Regions from separate parts of the Tardiphaga alba genome, predicted to be linked through region 1. Evidence: riboswitches for the same ligand, from Rfam matches in the RefSeq annotation. Region 1 holds a riboswitch; the other holds the start of a gene.
The links. A riboswitch is a leader RNA that binds a small molecule or an ion and turns the genes downstream of it on or off. The one in region 1 is predicted to bind S-adenosylmethionine.

Region 1 (7,255 bases):
CATGTCACCGGTGCCGGATTGAACAGCACCAGATCATTGTGCAGGCCCCATTTGTCCGCCCAGACCTGCTTGCGCCCGCTGGCGACATCGAGGATGAGCTGGAACAGCTCGTAGCCCGCTTCCTCGATGGTCATTTCGCCTGACGCGATACGGCCGGCATCGAAGTCGATCAGATCCGCCCAGCGCTTCGCCAGTTCGGTGCGCGTGGAGACCTTGATCACCGGCGCCTGCGCGAGCCCGTAGGGCGTGCCGCGACCGGTGGTGAAGATCTGCATCTGCATGCCGGCAGCAAGCTGCAGCGTGCCACAGATGAAATCGCTGGCCGGCGTTGCTGCGAACAACAGTCCCTTCGTCGTCGCGCGCTCGCCCGGCCCGATCACGCCGGTGATGGCCGACGATCCCGATTTCACGATGGAGCCAAGCGACTTCTCGACAATATTGGCGAGGCCACCCTTCTTGTTCCCCGGCGTTGTATTGGCGCTGCGGTCGGCGCCGCCGCGGGCGAGATAGGCGTCGTACCAGTCCATCTCACGCACCAGCGCGCGGCCGACATCTTCACTCGCCGCACGGCGCGTCAGCAATTCGATGGCATCGCGCACTTCGGTGACTTCAGAGAACATCACCGTCGCGCCTGCACGCACCAGGAGATCGCTGGCAAAGCCGAGCGCCGGGTTTGCCGTGACGCCGGAGAACGCATCGCTGCCACCGCATTGCAGGCCGATCACGAGTTCGGAGGCCGGCACGGTCTCACGCTTGCGACCATTCAATATCTTGAGACGTGCATCGGCCATGGTGACAATCGTATCCACCATGTCGCCAAAGCTCTGATTGCCCTCATCCTGCAGGCGCATCATGCTGGCGGGATCGTTGGTCGGCAGCAGCCGCTCTGGCGCGAGTTTCTCGCAGCCGAGGCCGACGACCATCACCTCCCCGCCGAAATTCGGATTCTTCGCGATGTTCTGCAGTGTTCGGATCGGGATATAGGCATCGGGCGCGTTGATGGCGACGCCGCAACCATAGCCATGCGTCACCGCGACGACGTCATCGACATTCGGATAGCGCGGCAGCAACTCGGCCTTGATCTTCTTGATCGCGAATTCGAGCGTGCCCGCGACGCATTGCACCGATGTGCTGATCGCAAGAATGTTCTTCACACCAACGGAGCCGTCAGGATTGCGAAAGCCCTCGAATGTGTAACCCGTCAGTGGTTCCTGTGCGGCAGGAACCGCCGTTGCGATATCGAGGCGATCGAGCTCCGGCGCATCGGGCATATGAATGCGCGCTTCCTCGACCCAGTCACCGGCAGCGATCGCATCGATGGCGTAACCGATAATCTCGCCGTAACGAAGGATCGGCTGATCCTTCGCGATATCGACGAGTGCGAGCTTGTGGCCCTGCGGAACAAACTGGCGCAGCGTGATGCCGTCAGCGAGCAAAGTTCCCGCGGGCAATCCAAAATCATTCGCCACGATCGCGACATTGTCGCGCGCATTCAGCTTGATGGTACGCGGCGCATATGCGTCAGCTGCCTTTGGGGTGGCCATCGCCTCGTTCATTTCCTCATATCCTCATTGGCGGCGTCACTATTGGCGGCGTCACTGCGTCACTGCAACAGCAGTAGCACATCTCGTGAGCATGCTGCACAGGTTGAGATTTACCCGATGTTATGCACGTTACGTAACACATTCGAGCACCGCGCGGGCGGAATGAGGCCGGCATGTGTCAGAAGCACGACGCGGTCGAAAAACCCGCCACACTCGTTTGAAGCGCTGTTGCACGGCTGTGACAGACATCGCTGCGCAATCGTCTAGGTTCGCCGCAATCCAGTTTGGGATTGAGAGGATTATCTATGAAGAAGTATCTGCTTTCGACCGCAGCCGTTGCCATGGTCGCGTTGGCTGCTCCCGCGTCTGCAGCCGATCTGGCAGCCCGTCCGTACACCAAGGCACCGGCCTATCAGGCTCCTGCCGCTCCGATCTACAACTGGACCGGTTTCTACATCGGCGGTCACGTCGGCGGCGCCTTCAACGGCAACAACGGCTTCGGCGGCACCTCGGACAACTCCGACGGTCGTTTCCTCGGCGGTGTGCAGGGCGGCGCTGACTACCAGTTCGCCCCTAACTGGGTGCTCGGTATCGAAGGTCAGTACAGCTGGGTTGGCAACAACAACACGACCGTCCTGTTCACCGGCGCTGGCGCAGGTTACGCCTACAACCAGAACCAGAACGGCATCGCTTCGGTGACCGGCCGTCTCGGTTACACCTGGGGTCCCGCACTGCTCTACGTGAAGGGTGGTTGGGCCTATCAGGACGTCAGCGAGACCCTGCTCGTGAGCGCTCCGGCAACCGACGCCTCGTTCGGCACCACCACCAAGTCGAACGGCTACACCGTCGGCGCCGGTCTCGAATACCTGTTCACCCAGAACTGGTCGGGCAAGGTCGAGTACCAGTACTACGACTTCGGCACCACCACCTTCACCGCCCCGGCCCCGCTGGCTGGCGTGTCGTCCAAGAACGATACCCACACCGTCAAGGTCGGCCTGAACTACCGCTTCAATCTGGGCGGCATGGGCGGCGGCTACTAATTAGTAGTTTGACCAGCAGCGTCGACCTCAAGGCCGGCGCTGCGAATTTCTGCTCCAGAAAACCTGGCCCGCACACACTCGTGCGGGCCTTTTTTGTCAGGAGTTTTCTCTCACGGGAACCTGCTTTCGCAACCTCGCCGATTGTTGTATGATGGGGAAGCGAAGGGAAGTGGTGATGGGTATTGCCGTCATGCAAGGCCGGACGAGCCGGCAGATGTCCGCGGAGGAATTCCGTGACTTCCAAAAATATCGCCCGGATCATGAGCGGTGGGAATTGTTGGCGGGCGTCCCGGTCATGATGTCGCCTCCAAGACTCGTTCACAATCGGATTGCAGAAAATCTTGCGCGGTTGCTGGACGATAGCTTTGACCGGCAAGGTCTGCCGCTCATGGCAACCCAGCGATCTGGCTTCAAGAGCTTTATACTCGATGGCAGGGTTTACGAGCCCGAGCCCGACGTGGCCGTCATCGATACGGAATACGAGCTTGAGCAGCGCTATTTCGATGCAGCTTATTTATTGGCTGAAGTCGTGTCGTCTTCGGATCAGATTGGTGTCCCTGGTACCGGACGCGAATGGATCGATGTGAAATGCGAGTTGTACCGCTCGCATGCGGCTTGCGTCGCCTTGCTCGTCATTACGCAGGATCATATGGCGGTTCAGGTGGAATTGCGCACGGACGATGGCTGGACATCGGACGTGCTGACAGGGCCCGACGCCGAAATCGTGATCCCGAAGCTCAATTTCCGATGCCGCGTCGGCGATCTCTATGACCGCACGCCGCTAAAGTCCCAAGTTCGCTCTAAACCTTGAAGTGCTTCGACAGCTTCAGGTTCTGCCCCTGATAATTCGAGCCGATGCGCTGGCCGTAGAGTGAATCCGGGCGATCCAGCATGCGTTCATAGACGAGGCGGCCGACGATCTGGCCGTGTTCGAGGATGAACGGCACTTCGCGCGAGCGCACTTCCAGCACGGCGCGCGAGCCCTTGCCGCCGGCGCCGTCATGGCCGAAGCCAGGATCGAAGAAGCCGGCATAATGGACGCGGAATTCGCCGACCAGCGGATCGAACGGCACCATTTCGGCGGCGTAGTCCGGCGGCACCTGCACGGCTTCCTTGGAAGCGAGAATGTAGAACTCGCCGGGATCGAGGATCAGCGTGCGATCGGCGCGCGCATGGATCGGCTCCCAGAAATCCTCCACCGCATAACCGCCGCGGCGATCGACATCGACCACGCCGGTGTGGCGCTTGGCGCGATAGCCGACGAAGCCCGACGCATTCTCGCCGGACAGATCGACCGAGACAGCAAGCCCGTTGGTCAGGTCGGCATCGTCGATATCGACCAGCGGATCCTGCGCATGCAGGTCCTCCAGCGCCTCGGTGTCGAGCACGGCATCGCCGACGCGAAAGCGGACCTGCGACAGGCGCGAGCCTTCGCGCAGCAGCACCGGGAATGTCTTCGGGCTGATCTCGGCATAGAGCGGGCCATGATAGCCCGCGCCGATCACATCGAACCGACGGGTGCCGTCGGCGATCACGCGGGTGAAGACGTCGAGACGTCCGGTGGAGCTCTTCGGATTCGCGGCGGCGAAGATGTTCGGCGGCAGCGCGAGGCTTTCCAGCAGCGGCACAATGTAGACGCAGTTGGTCTCCAGCACCGCGCCTTCGGAGAGATCGATCTCGTGCAGCTTCAATTCGTCGATGCGCTCGGCGACGGTGACATTCGGGCCGGGCAGGAAGCTGGCGCGGACGCGATAGGCGATGGGGCCGAGGCGCAGGTCGAGGCTGGCCGGCTGGATCTGGCTTTCGACGAAATCATATTCGGGCAGGATCAGGCCGGCCTCGGCCATCGCCTCGATCATGCTGTCGGGCAGAATTCCATCGGCATCGGGGGCGAGGGTGAACGTCACTGGTCTGGTCCTTCAATCGTCATCCAGGGGCAATGCCCTGAAAAACCGTAACTTTACCGGCTATCTCAAGCGCGCCTTGACGGCAAGCGCAAGCGGGAATAGGAAAAGTCCTATCCCGTGGTGATTTGAGCCGGCCGGCTTGCAGCCACGTAAAATAAGTCGCTAAACAGGCCGGGGACACATGTCCTTCCAGCATGCGATCCCGGCCTGAGGACGTCCGTCCAGGCCGGTTTTTTGTGCCCGTTTTGAGCGGTCACGTTGGAGGTCACATGTCTGCCAAGTCTTACCGTCCCGAAACCCGCCTCGTTCATTCCAGCGCGCTGCGCTCGCAATTCAACGAGACGTCCGAAGCCCTCTTCCTGACCCAGGGCTTCATCTATGAGACTGCCGAAGCCTGCGAGGCGCGGTTCAAGGGCGAAGATCCCGGCTTCATCTATTCCCGCTTCTCGAACCCGAACACGTCGATGTTCGAGAACCGCATGATCGACCTCGAAGGCGCCGAAGCTGCACGCTCCACCGCCACCGGCATGGCCGCCGTCACCACCGCCATTCTCGCGCCGCTGCGTCAGGGCGACCATGTCGTCGCCGCAAAGGCGCTGTTCGGCTCCTGCCGTTACGTCATCGAAGAACTGCTGCCGCGCTATGGCATCGAATTCACGCTGGTCGATGGCCTCGATCTCGACCAGTGGCAGAAGGCGATGAAGCCGAACACCAAGTCGCTATTCCTGGAAAGCCCGACCAATCCGACGCTCGACGTGCTCGACATCGGCGCGATCGCGGAGATCGCCCATGCCGGCGGCGCGCGGCTGATCGTCGACAATGTGTTCGCGACACCGATCTGGCAGAGCCCGCTGGCGCTCGGTGCCGACGTCGTCGTCTATTCCGCCACCAAGCATATCGACGGCCAGGGTCGCTGTCTTGGCGGCATCATTCTGTCGTCGAAGGACTTCATCGACGAGCACATTCACAACTATCTGCGCCAGACCGGGCCTTCTATCTCGCCGTTCAATGCGTGGACGCTGGTGAAAGGACTGGAAACGCTGGCGGTGCGCGTCGAGCGGCAGACGCAGAGCGCAGCGGCCATCGCCGATGTGCTGGCACAGCATCCCAAGGTGTCGCGGCTGATCTATCCCGGCCGCGAAGATCATCCGCAAGCGGCGACGGTGAAGAAGCAGATGCGTGCGGGTTCGACGCTGATCGGCTTTGAGGTCAAGGGCGGCAAGGAAGCAGCCTTCCGCGTGCTCAACGAACTCAAGGTCGCGCGCATCTCGAACAATCTTGGCGACGCGAAGAGCCTCGTCACGCATCCAGCGACGACGACGCATCAGCGTCTGCCGCTGGAAGCACGCCTCGAGCTCGGCATCACGGAGGGCTTCATCCGCTTCTCGGCGGGCCTGGAGCATCGCGACGACCTGATCGAGGATCTCGAAGCGGCGCTGGCGAAGGCTTAAAGCGGACCGGCAATAAGCTACACCGTCATCCTGAGGTGCGTGCGCGCTAGCGCACGCCTCGAAGGATGGGCCGCGAGCTCGTCGCCGCATCCTTCGAGGCTCGCGCTATCGCGCGAGCACCTCAGGATGACGATGATGGAGTGCGTGGCGTAGTTAACCTACAGCGGCCGCTGCTGCGCCTGTTGCACGGCCGGCTCGTTGGTGCCCATCTTGATGGCGCCCACCGACTTGATGATGTTGTCGCCGAGCAGCTGCGCGAAGCAGGCATAGCCCCAGTCGTTCATATGCAGGCCATCGGCGATCACGAATGAGCTGAACGCCATCTGCTGGCCTTCGTGCCATTCCTTCATCACCTCGAAGCGCGGAAAGATGCCGACCTTGTGCAGCGCGGCCACCTTGTGCATGAGCGCCAGCATCTTGCTGGTGCCTTCCGGCTTCTCCACGGTCGCCGGCGAATATTGCGGATCGACCAGCACCACGTCGGAGCTCGCAGCCTGAATGCGGCCGACACCGTCTTCGATCATCTTGCCGGTTTCAGCAGGATCGAGATTTCGCAGCACCGCATTGGTGCCGAGCTGCCAGATCACGAGGTCGGGCTTCGAATTGATCACTTCCGCCTGCAGCCGCGCCATCATCTCGGGCGCATCCTCGCCGCCCTTGCCGCGATTGAGGACGGTGATATCGGCGCCGGGATAGGCTCGGCGCAATTGCGCAGCCAGGCGGTTGGGATAGTTGAATTCGGGGGACGTCGAGCCATGGCCCTGGGTCGATGACGACCCGAAGGCGACGATCACCACGGGCTGCCGCGCCGCGAGCTTGCTGGCCACATGCGGCAGCGTGCCCATCGCCTTGGTGCCGCCCTTGGGCGTGCGGCAAGGCACGCGGCTCAGAATGTCCGTGGCTGTCTTGGCAGCTTCCTTGACCCTGTCGATCGCCTTGCCGGCGACGCCGCGCTGTGGGCCATCGCTTGGTGCCTGGCTCTGTCCTTGTGCGCCAGCCTGGGAATCCTCTGCATGCGCCATTGAGGTGAATGCGGGAGTCGTGACGGCAAGTGCGGCGGCGACAAGGACGCGAGACAAGGTAGCTTCGAAACTCATTTTAACGCTGAATCCTCAAATCCGCTGTCTTGATGTGCGCCGTTTCGATCACGAAGGCCGATAGCGCGCGACCGAGACAGTCGTGCACCCGTTTTGCGAGCTCCATTCCGGCGGTGCCGGGGGCGGGGCTGAACAGGTCGAAATCACCATTTTCATTCCACTGCCGCATGATGGCGAAGCGATCGAACAGCGGAGCGTCGTGCTGCTGCGCCACCA
Region 2 (7,255 bases), 250 kb from region 1:
TATAGGCGATGAGATGCGGCAGATGGCTGGTTACCGCCAGCACGAGATCATGATGCGCGACACCCATGATCTCGACATTGGCGCCGAGGGCAGACCATAGCGCCGACAGTTTCTCGACTGCCGCTTCATCCGCGCCGTCGGGCGGCGTGAGAATGCACCAGCGATTCATGAACAGTTCGGCGAAGCCGGAATCCGGGCCCGAATTCTCGGTGCCGGCGACCGGATGCCCGGGGATGAAGTGCACGTTGTCCGGCAGATGCTCGGACATCGCAGCCAGCACCGAGGCCTTCACCGAGCCGACATCGGAGATAATGGCGCCGGGCTTGAGATGCGGCGCGATGCTCTGCGCGACATCGCCGGCGCGGCCGACGGGGACGCAAGAGATGATTAGGTCCGAAGCCTTCACCGCCGACGCATTGTCGTCGGCGATGCGATCCGCGAGCTTGATCTCGGCGGCGCGGGCACGGACCTCCGGCGAGGCGTCGGTGGCGACGAGTTCGCCGGCGAGGCCGAGCTGCTGGATGCCGCGCGCCAGCGACGAGCCGATCAGGCCGAGACCGATCAGCGTGACGCGTTGAAAGAGCGGAGCGTCAGTCATTGCGCTGCATGAATTCGCGCAAGGCGGCGAGAACGAGTTCGTTGGCTTCCTCGGTGCCGAGCGTCATGCGCAGCGACTGATGCAGGCCGTAGCTCGACACCGCGCGCAGCACGAGGCCACGCTTGGTCAGGAAGGCATCGGCCTCGGTTGCGGTCTTGCCGGGCGTGGTCGGGAAATGGATCAGAATGAAGTTCGCCACGCTCGGCGTCACCTTGAGGCCGAGCTTGGTGATTTCAGTGGTGAGGATTTCTCGCCATTTCACCGTGAAATTGCGCGACATCTCGACGTGATCGGTGTCCTCGATCGCAGCAACAGCCGCCAGCATCGCCGGCGCCGACACGTTGAACGGACCGCGCACGCGATTCATCGCGTCCACGATGTGCGCGGGGCCAAACATCCAGCCGATGCGCAGCGCTGCGAGGCCGTGCACCTTGGAGAAGGTGTAGCAGACGACCGTGTTTTCGGTGGTCTGGGCCAGATCGAAACCGCTCTCGTAATCGGGTTTTTCGACATAGTCGGCATAGGCGGCGTCGAGCACGAGCAGCACGTGTTCCGGCAACGATGAGCGCAGGCGCTTCACTTCCGCGATCGGCAGGTAGCTGCCGGTCGGGTTGTTCGGATTGGCGAGCCAGACGAGTTTCGTCTTCGGCGTCACGACCTTGAGGATCTCGTCCACATTGCAGGTGAAGTCGATTTCCTTGGCCACGACATTGGTGGCGCCATTGCCCATGGTGGCGATGGGATAGACCAGGAAGCCGAATTCCGTATGGATCGCCTCGTCGCCGGGGCCCAGATAGACATGCGCGATCAGGTTCAGGATTTCGTCCGAACCGGCACCGCAGATGATGCGGTCGGGATCGAGGCCGTAACGCTTGCCGACGGCGTCGCGCAGCACCTTGGACGTGCCTTCCGGATAATCCTCGAGATGCGTGCCGACGCGCGCGAAGGCCTCCTTGGCGTGCGGCGAGGGGCCGAACGGCGTCTCATTGGCCGACAGCTTGAACACTTTGCGGCCCGCTTCCGGAACCGGGGTTTTGCCGGGGGTGTAGGGCGCGATATCGAGAATGCCGGCTTTCGGCACGGGGCGGGACATTTGGGTAGCTCCGGTAGTCTGGAAAGAGATCAGGCTTGCGATGCGCCGTCTGCGGGCACCGTATAGCGGGTTGCGTGGCTGCCGACGAGGGCGGAGGACCGCACCGAGGCCCCCGCTGCGATCAGGGCAGCCTTGATGCCGTCGAAGGTCTGCGGCGCCGAGATGGAGACCAGCAGCGAGGCGCCGTCGAAGGCGGTGTCCGGCACCACGACCACATCGGCCAATGGCGCCAGCGCGCGGGCGATCTCGGCGTTCCAGCCGGAGACACGGACGCTCCAGCACTCTACCTCGGTGACCATGGCGCTGTCGGCCACGCGCGAGACCACGAAGACCGGCAGCGCGGCCGGATGGTCGGCGCGCTCGATGAAGGGCAGGCGGGCGATGATTTTTGGCACGCCCTCAGCTTCCAGCTCATGCCACCACGGCGTCTGGCCGGAGGTGGCCGAAACCAGAGCAAGGTCGCCCTTGGATTTGGCCACGGCTTCGACGGCTGCCTGGGCGCTGAAATGCGAGATGTAGGGCACCGTAAAACCGAAATGGAAACGGGCGGAATCGCGCATGGCGCTTTCGCCGAGCGACAGGTCCGCATGCAGCGAGAATGGCGCCTGGACATAGGTGAAGGTCGAGATGATGACGCGCCAGATGCCCTCGACGGTGTCGATGGGCAGGATGCCGCGATGGCGCTGTACCAGGCGGCGCATCATGTCGGCCTCGCGGGCCGGGCGGAACGCGGAGCCGACCTCCTGGGTCTGCTTCACCGAGATCAGCCGGTCGATGATGTCGCCGCGCGACATCAGGAGCTGATGCACCTGCGCGTCGATACTGTCGATCTCCTGGCGCAGTTCGTTCAGCGACGGCGGGGCGGGGGGCAGTTTCGACATGAAAACGGACCTTGGCTGACTGGCCCCGGCACGCAGGCGGTGTCCGGGCACGGCCCCTGATTAGGTAAGACAGGGGCCGAAAGCAAAGAAAACATGACAGCTATTCTAAGCGCTGGCGCTTGGGCAAAGCGTCCATGCTGACCCTATATTGACGGTTGGCCGAGGTGGGACTACGATCCCTACCTACTCCGTGGTCATTTGAGCCGGCCGGCTTGCAGCCACGTTAAATAACTCGCTAAACAGGCCGGGGACGTTTGCTCCCGGCCGAACCGTATGTTCAGGCCGGGTTTTTTGTGCCCGGTCTCGATGTGGAGGACTCCCCAAGCGGGAGCCGGGTATCGAGATGGTCAATGTTCTGCCCCTGAAGGGCGTTTCGGTGGATGGCGAGGATCGCCTTCACGAAGCCAATCATCCGAGTTCGCTGGTCGCCAAATTCGGCGCAGACCAGCCGCTGCGGCTCGATTGCGGCGTCGATCTCGCGCCGTTCCAGATCGCCTACCAGACCTACGGTACGCTGAATGCCGACAAGACCAATGGCATCCTGATCTGTCATGCCCTGACCGGTGACCAGCACGTCTTCAACAAGAACCCCGTTACCGGAAAACCGGGCTGGTGGGGCACCATGGTGGGGCCGGGCAAGGCGCTCGATACCGACCGCTATTTCATCATCTGCTCGAACGTGCTCGGTGGCTGCATGGGCTCGACTGGCCCGGCTTCGATCAATCCGGCCACGGGCAAAGTCTGGGGCCTCGATTTCCCGGTCATCACCATCCCCGACATGGTGCGCGCGCAGACCATGCTGATCGACCGCCTCGGCATCACCCAGCTGTTCTCGGTGGTTGGCGGCTCGATGGGCGGCATGCAGACGCTGCAATGGACCGCGGCCTATCCCGAGCGCGTGTTCTCCGCGCTGGCGGTGGCTTGCGCGACAAAACATTCCGCACAGAACATCGCGTTCCATGAGCTTGGCCGTCAGGCCGTCATGGCTGATCCCGATTGGCGCGGCGGGCGCTACTTCGAGGAAGGCACGCATCCACATCGCGGTCTCGGTGTCGCGCGGATGGCCGCGCATATCACGTATCTGTCGGACGCCGCGCTGCATCGCAAATTCGGCCGCCGCATGCAGGATCGCGAGCTGCCGACATTCTCGTTCGACGCCGATTTCCAGGTGGAGAGCTATCTGCGCTACCAGGGCTCGTCCTTCGTCGAGCGTTTCGATGCGAACTCCTATCTCTATCTCACCCGCGCGATGGATTATTTCGACATCGCGGCAGATCATGACGGCAGGCTGGCGGAAGCGTTTCGCGACACCAAGACACGTTTCTGCCTCATGTCTTTCACCTCCGACTGGCTGTTCCCGACGGCGGAATCGCGTGACGTCGTGCATGCGCTGAATGCCGGTGGCGTGCGCGTGTCTTTCGCCGAGATCGAAACCGACAAGGGCCACGACGCCTTCCTGCTCGATGTGCCGGAATTCATCGACATCGCCGATGCGTTCCTGAATTCGGCGGCATCGGTGCACGGCCTTCCCGTTGCGGAGGCCGCGAAATGAACGCTCCGCAACAGGGCCTGCATTTCAGCCTCGCGCGCCCAGCCTCGCGCGGTCTCGAAAACTATCGCGGTGATCACCTTCTTGTCGCCGATATGATCCCGGCCGGCGCCAAGGTACTCGACGTCGGCTGCGGCGACGGTGATCTGCTGCAGCTGCTCGAAAGCCGGGGGATCGATGGCCGCGGCATCGAACTGTCGCGCGAAGGCGTGAACCGTTGCGTCGGCAAGGGCCTTGCGGTGGTGCAGGGCGATGCCGACACTGACCTCATCAATTATCCCGACGACGCCTTCGACTATGTGATCCTGTCGCAGACGCTGCAGGCCACGCGGCAGCCGAAAGTGGTACTGGAAAACCTGCTGCGCATCGGCCGCAGTGCCATCGTGTCGTTTCCGAATTTCGGTTTCTGGCGGATGCGGATGCAGCTGCTTGTCGGCGGGCGCATGCCGCGCACCGAGAACCTGCCGGCGACATGGTATGACACGCCGAACATTCACTTCTGCACCATCAAGGATTTCGTGCATCTGTGCGACGAGATCAATGTGAAGATGGAGCGCGCGGTGGCGCTCGATCTGCAAGGCCGCCCGCTGCGCCTCAACGCGCCCTGGTGGTTCTGGAATCTGTTCGGCGAGCAGGGCGTGTTTCTGCTGCAGCGGGCGGGGAAGTAATAATCTCCGCCCCTCATGGTGAGGAGGCGCGTCAGCGCCCTCTCGAACCATGAGATATCTGAGCTCCGCAGCCATCCTTCGAGACGCCTCTGCGCGGCTCCTCAGGATGAGGCGGAGGAGGTGTCTGCGCATAATACACGCGTAGACTCGTTTCATTGCACCCCAAAGGTGCAACAGAGATAGCTAATTCAAATAGGTATCATGCGAAAGCCTCCCGCTGAGCGGGAGGCTGTCATGTGTTTACGTCTTGTAAACGTTAAGCTTGGGGGCAAAGTCGCGTTCAGCGCCCGAAAATGAGCCAAATTCGCACCGTTCCGGGTCTTGCTTTTGTCACATCCGGACTGTTTTCAAGCACCCCTCAACAAGTTGGAGCGTGTTTCCGATCTGGGGATCGGATGAATTTCGAGGGTTAACTTTCTATGGTTCGTTTCGTTGCGTATCGTCGCGCACTTCGTCTTTCTGCTTTGGCGCTGTGTTCGACTGTTCTGTTTGCTTCCATCTCGCCGGCCTCTGCACGGCCTCAGCACGGCGCCTCGCGCTACAAGACCCATCACGTCAGCAAATATACTCACAGCTCTCGCAAGCATGTCCGGCATCGTGCGCGCTATGTCGCGCGTCGGCACGCGGCACGCGCTGAGCAGCAGGCGCCGTCCTTCGGCGATAGCGCCAATTTCGCAAATGCCAATGCCAGCATGAACCAGCCCGGTGGCGGCTTCGGCGGCTCGGGCCTGGTTGAGACTGCACGGAGCTTCATCGGCCGCGGCAACCCGACGGCGCGTGGTCGTTTGTGGTGTGCGGCTTTCATGAACCTCGTGCTGAAGCGTTCCGGCCATGCCGGCTCGGGCTCGGACATGGCGCGCTCGTTCTCGAGCTATGGCCAGCGCCTGTCGGGTCCGCAGGTCGGCGCCATCGCGGTGATGTCGCGCGGCCGCCGCGGCGGCCATGTGGGCGTCGTCTCCGGCATCGATGCCAAGGGCAATCCGATCATCGTGTCCGGCAATCACGGCAACCGCGTAGCGGAGTCCACTTACTCCAAGGGCCGCGTCTACGCTTATGTGATGCCGTCGAGCTGACGGCTCTTTCTTCCCTCTCCCCCAAGCACAGCAAAGCTGTGCGGGGTGGGAGAGGGTGGATGCGCGCCACTTGGCGCGCAGACGGGTGAGGGGTAGCCACAAGCTCTGAGCCCAGCAGTACCCCTCATCCGTCTTCGCTTCGCGAAGCCACCTTCTCCCACAAGGGGAGAAGGAAGAGGGAGCGCCCCCGGCCAGCCCGGCACCAGCCTATTCTGGCAAGCTTCCCCGGTCGAAATTTACCGTCCAGCCTCTTCCTTTTTCGGAACCGTGTGCCCACATTTCGGTCAAGCTGGTTTTGACGCCAGCGACACCCAATGAAGATGCCCAGGTCGTGCTTTCGAGGCGAAATGGGCAGGCCGAGGGACAACACACGATGAACATTGAAAAATACACCGAACGGGTGCGCGGCTTCATTCAGTCGGCGCAATCACTGGCCGTGCGCGAAGGCCATCAGCAATTCACGCCACTCCACATTCTCAAAGTCCTGCTCGATGACGGCGAAGGTCTTGCCGGCGGTCTGATCGACCGTGCCGGTGGCAATTCGCGCGCGATCCTGAAGGCGACCGAGGAACAGCTGAACAAGCTGCCGAAGGTTTCCGGCTCGGGCGCCGGGCAAGTCTATCTCGCCCCCGCGACAGCGCGTGCGATGGACGCCGCGGAGCAGGCCGCAGACAAGGCCGGCGACAGTTTTGTCACCGTCGAACGCCTGCTGCTGGCGCTGACTCTGGACAAAGATTCAGAGGCCGGGCAGCTGCTCAACAAGGGCGGCGTCACCCCGCAAAATCTCAATTCGGCGATCAATGCGCTGCGCAAGGGGCGCACGGCGGATTCGGCCACGGCCGAAAACGCCTATGACGCGCTGAAGAAATATGCCCGCGACCTGACCCAGGCGGCGCGCGACGGCAAGCTCGATCCGGTGATCGGCCGCGACGAGGAAATCCGCCGTACGATCCAGGTTCTCTCGCGGCGAACCAAGAACAATCCCGTCCTGATCGGCGAGCCCGGTGTCGGCAAGACCGCCATCGCCGAGGGCCTGGCGCTGCGCATCCTCAATGGCGACGTGCCGGAGAGCCTGAAGGACAAGAAGCTGTTGTCACTGGATCTCGGTGCCCTCATCGCCGGCGCAAAATATCGCGGCGAGTTCGAGGAGCGGCTGAAGGCCGTGCTCGGCGAGGTGACCTCGGCTGAAGGCGGCATCATCCTGTTCATCGACGAGATGCATCAGCTGATCGGCGCCGGCAAAGGCGACGGCGCCATGGATGCGTCGAACCTGCTCAAGCCCGCATTGGCGCGCGGCGAGCTGCACTGCATCGGCGCCACCACGCTGGATGAATATCGCAAGCATGTGGAGAAGGACGCGGCGCTCGCGCGGCGCTTCCAGCCGATCTTCGTG

Region 2: it holds a riboswitch for S-adenosylmethionine, as region 1 does, so the genes downstream of both, metX (homoserine O-acetyltransferase MetX) here and RPMA_RS02900 (O-succinylhomoserine sulfhydrylase) in region 1, are expected to answer to the same signal.

What each region holds. Positions count from the first base shown of each region.
Region 1 is NZ_CP036498.1:610,917-618,171, reverse strand. Features, by position in the region: gene garD (galactarate dehydratase) at 1-1,556, opposite strand, end outside; gene RPMA_RS02915 (outer membrane protein) at 1,850-2,584, shown strand; gene RPMA_RS02910 (Uma2 family endonuclease) at 2,760-3,395, shown strand; gene RPMA_RS02905 (2'-deoxycytidine 5'-triphosphate deaminase) at 3,385-4,491, opposite strand; SAM riboswitch at 4,599-4,678, shown strand; gene RPMA_RS02900 (O-succinylhomoserine sulfhydrylase) at 4,761-5,942, shown strand; gene RPMA_RS02895 (SGNH/GDSL hydrolase family protein) at 6,101-7,039, opposite strand; gene RPMA_RS02890 (SGNH/GDSL hydrolase family protein) at 7,041-7,255, opposite strand, start outside.
Region 2 is NZ_CP036498.1:856,025-863,279, forward strand. Features, by position in the region: gene RPMA_RS04065 (prephenate/arogenate dehydrogenase family protein) at 1-598, opposite strand, end outside; gene hisC (histidinol-phosphate transaminase) at 591-1,691, opposite strand; gene RPMA_RS04075 (chorismate mutase) at 1,721-2,572, opposite strand; SAM riboswitch at 2,753-2,832, shown strand; gene metX (homoserine O-acetyltransferase MetX) at 2,916-4,124, shown strand; gene metW (methionine biosynthesis protein MetW) at 4,121-4,789, shown strand; gene RPMA_RS04090 (TIGR02594 family protein) at 5,209-5,862, shown strand; gene clpB (ATP-dependent chaperone ClpB) at 6,236-7,255, shown strand, end outside.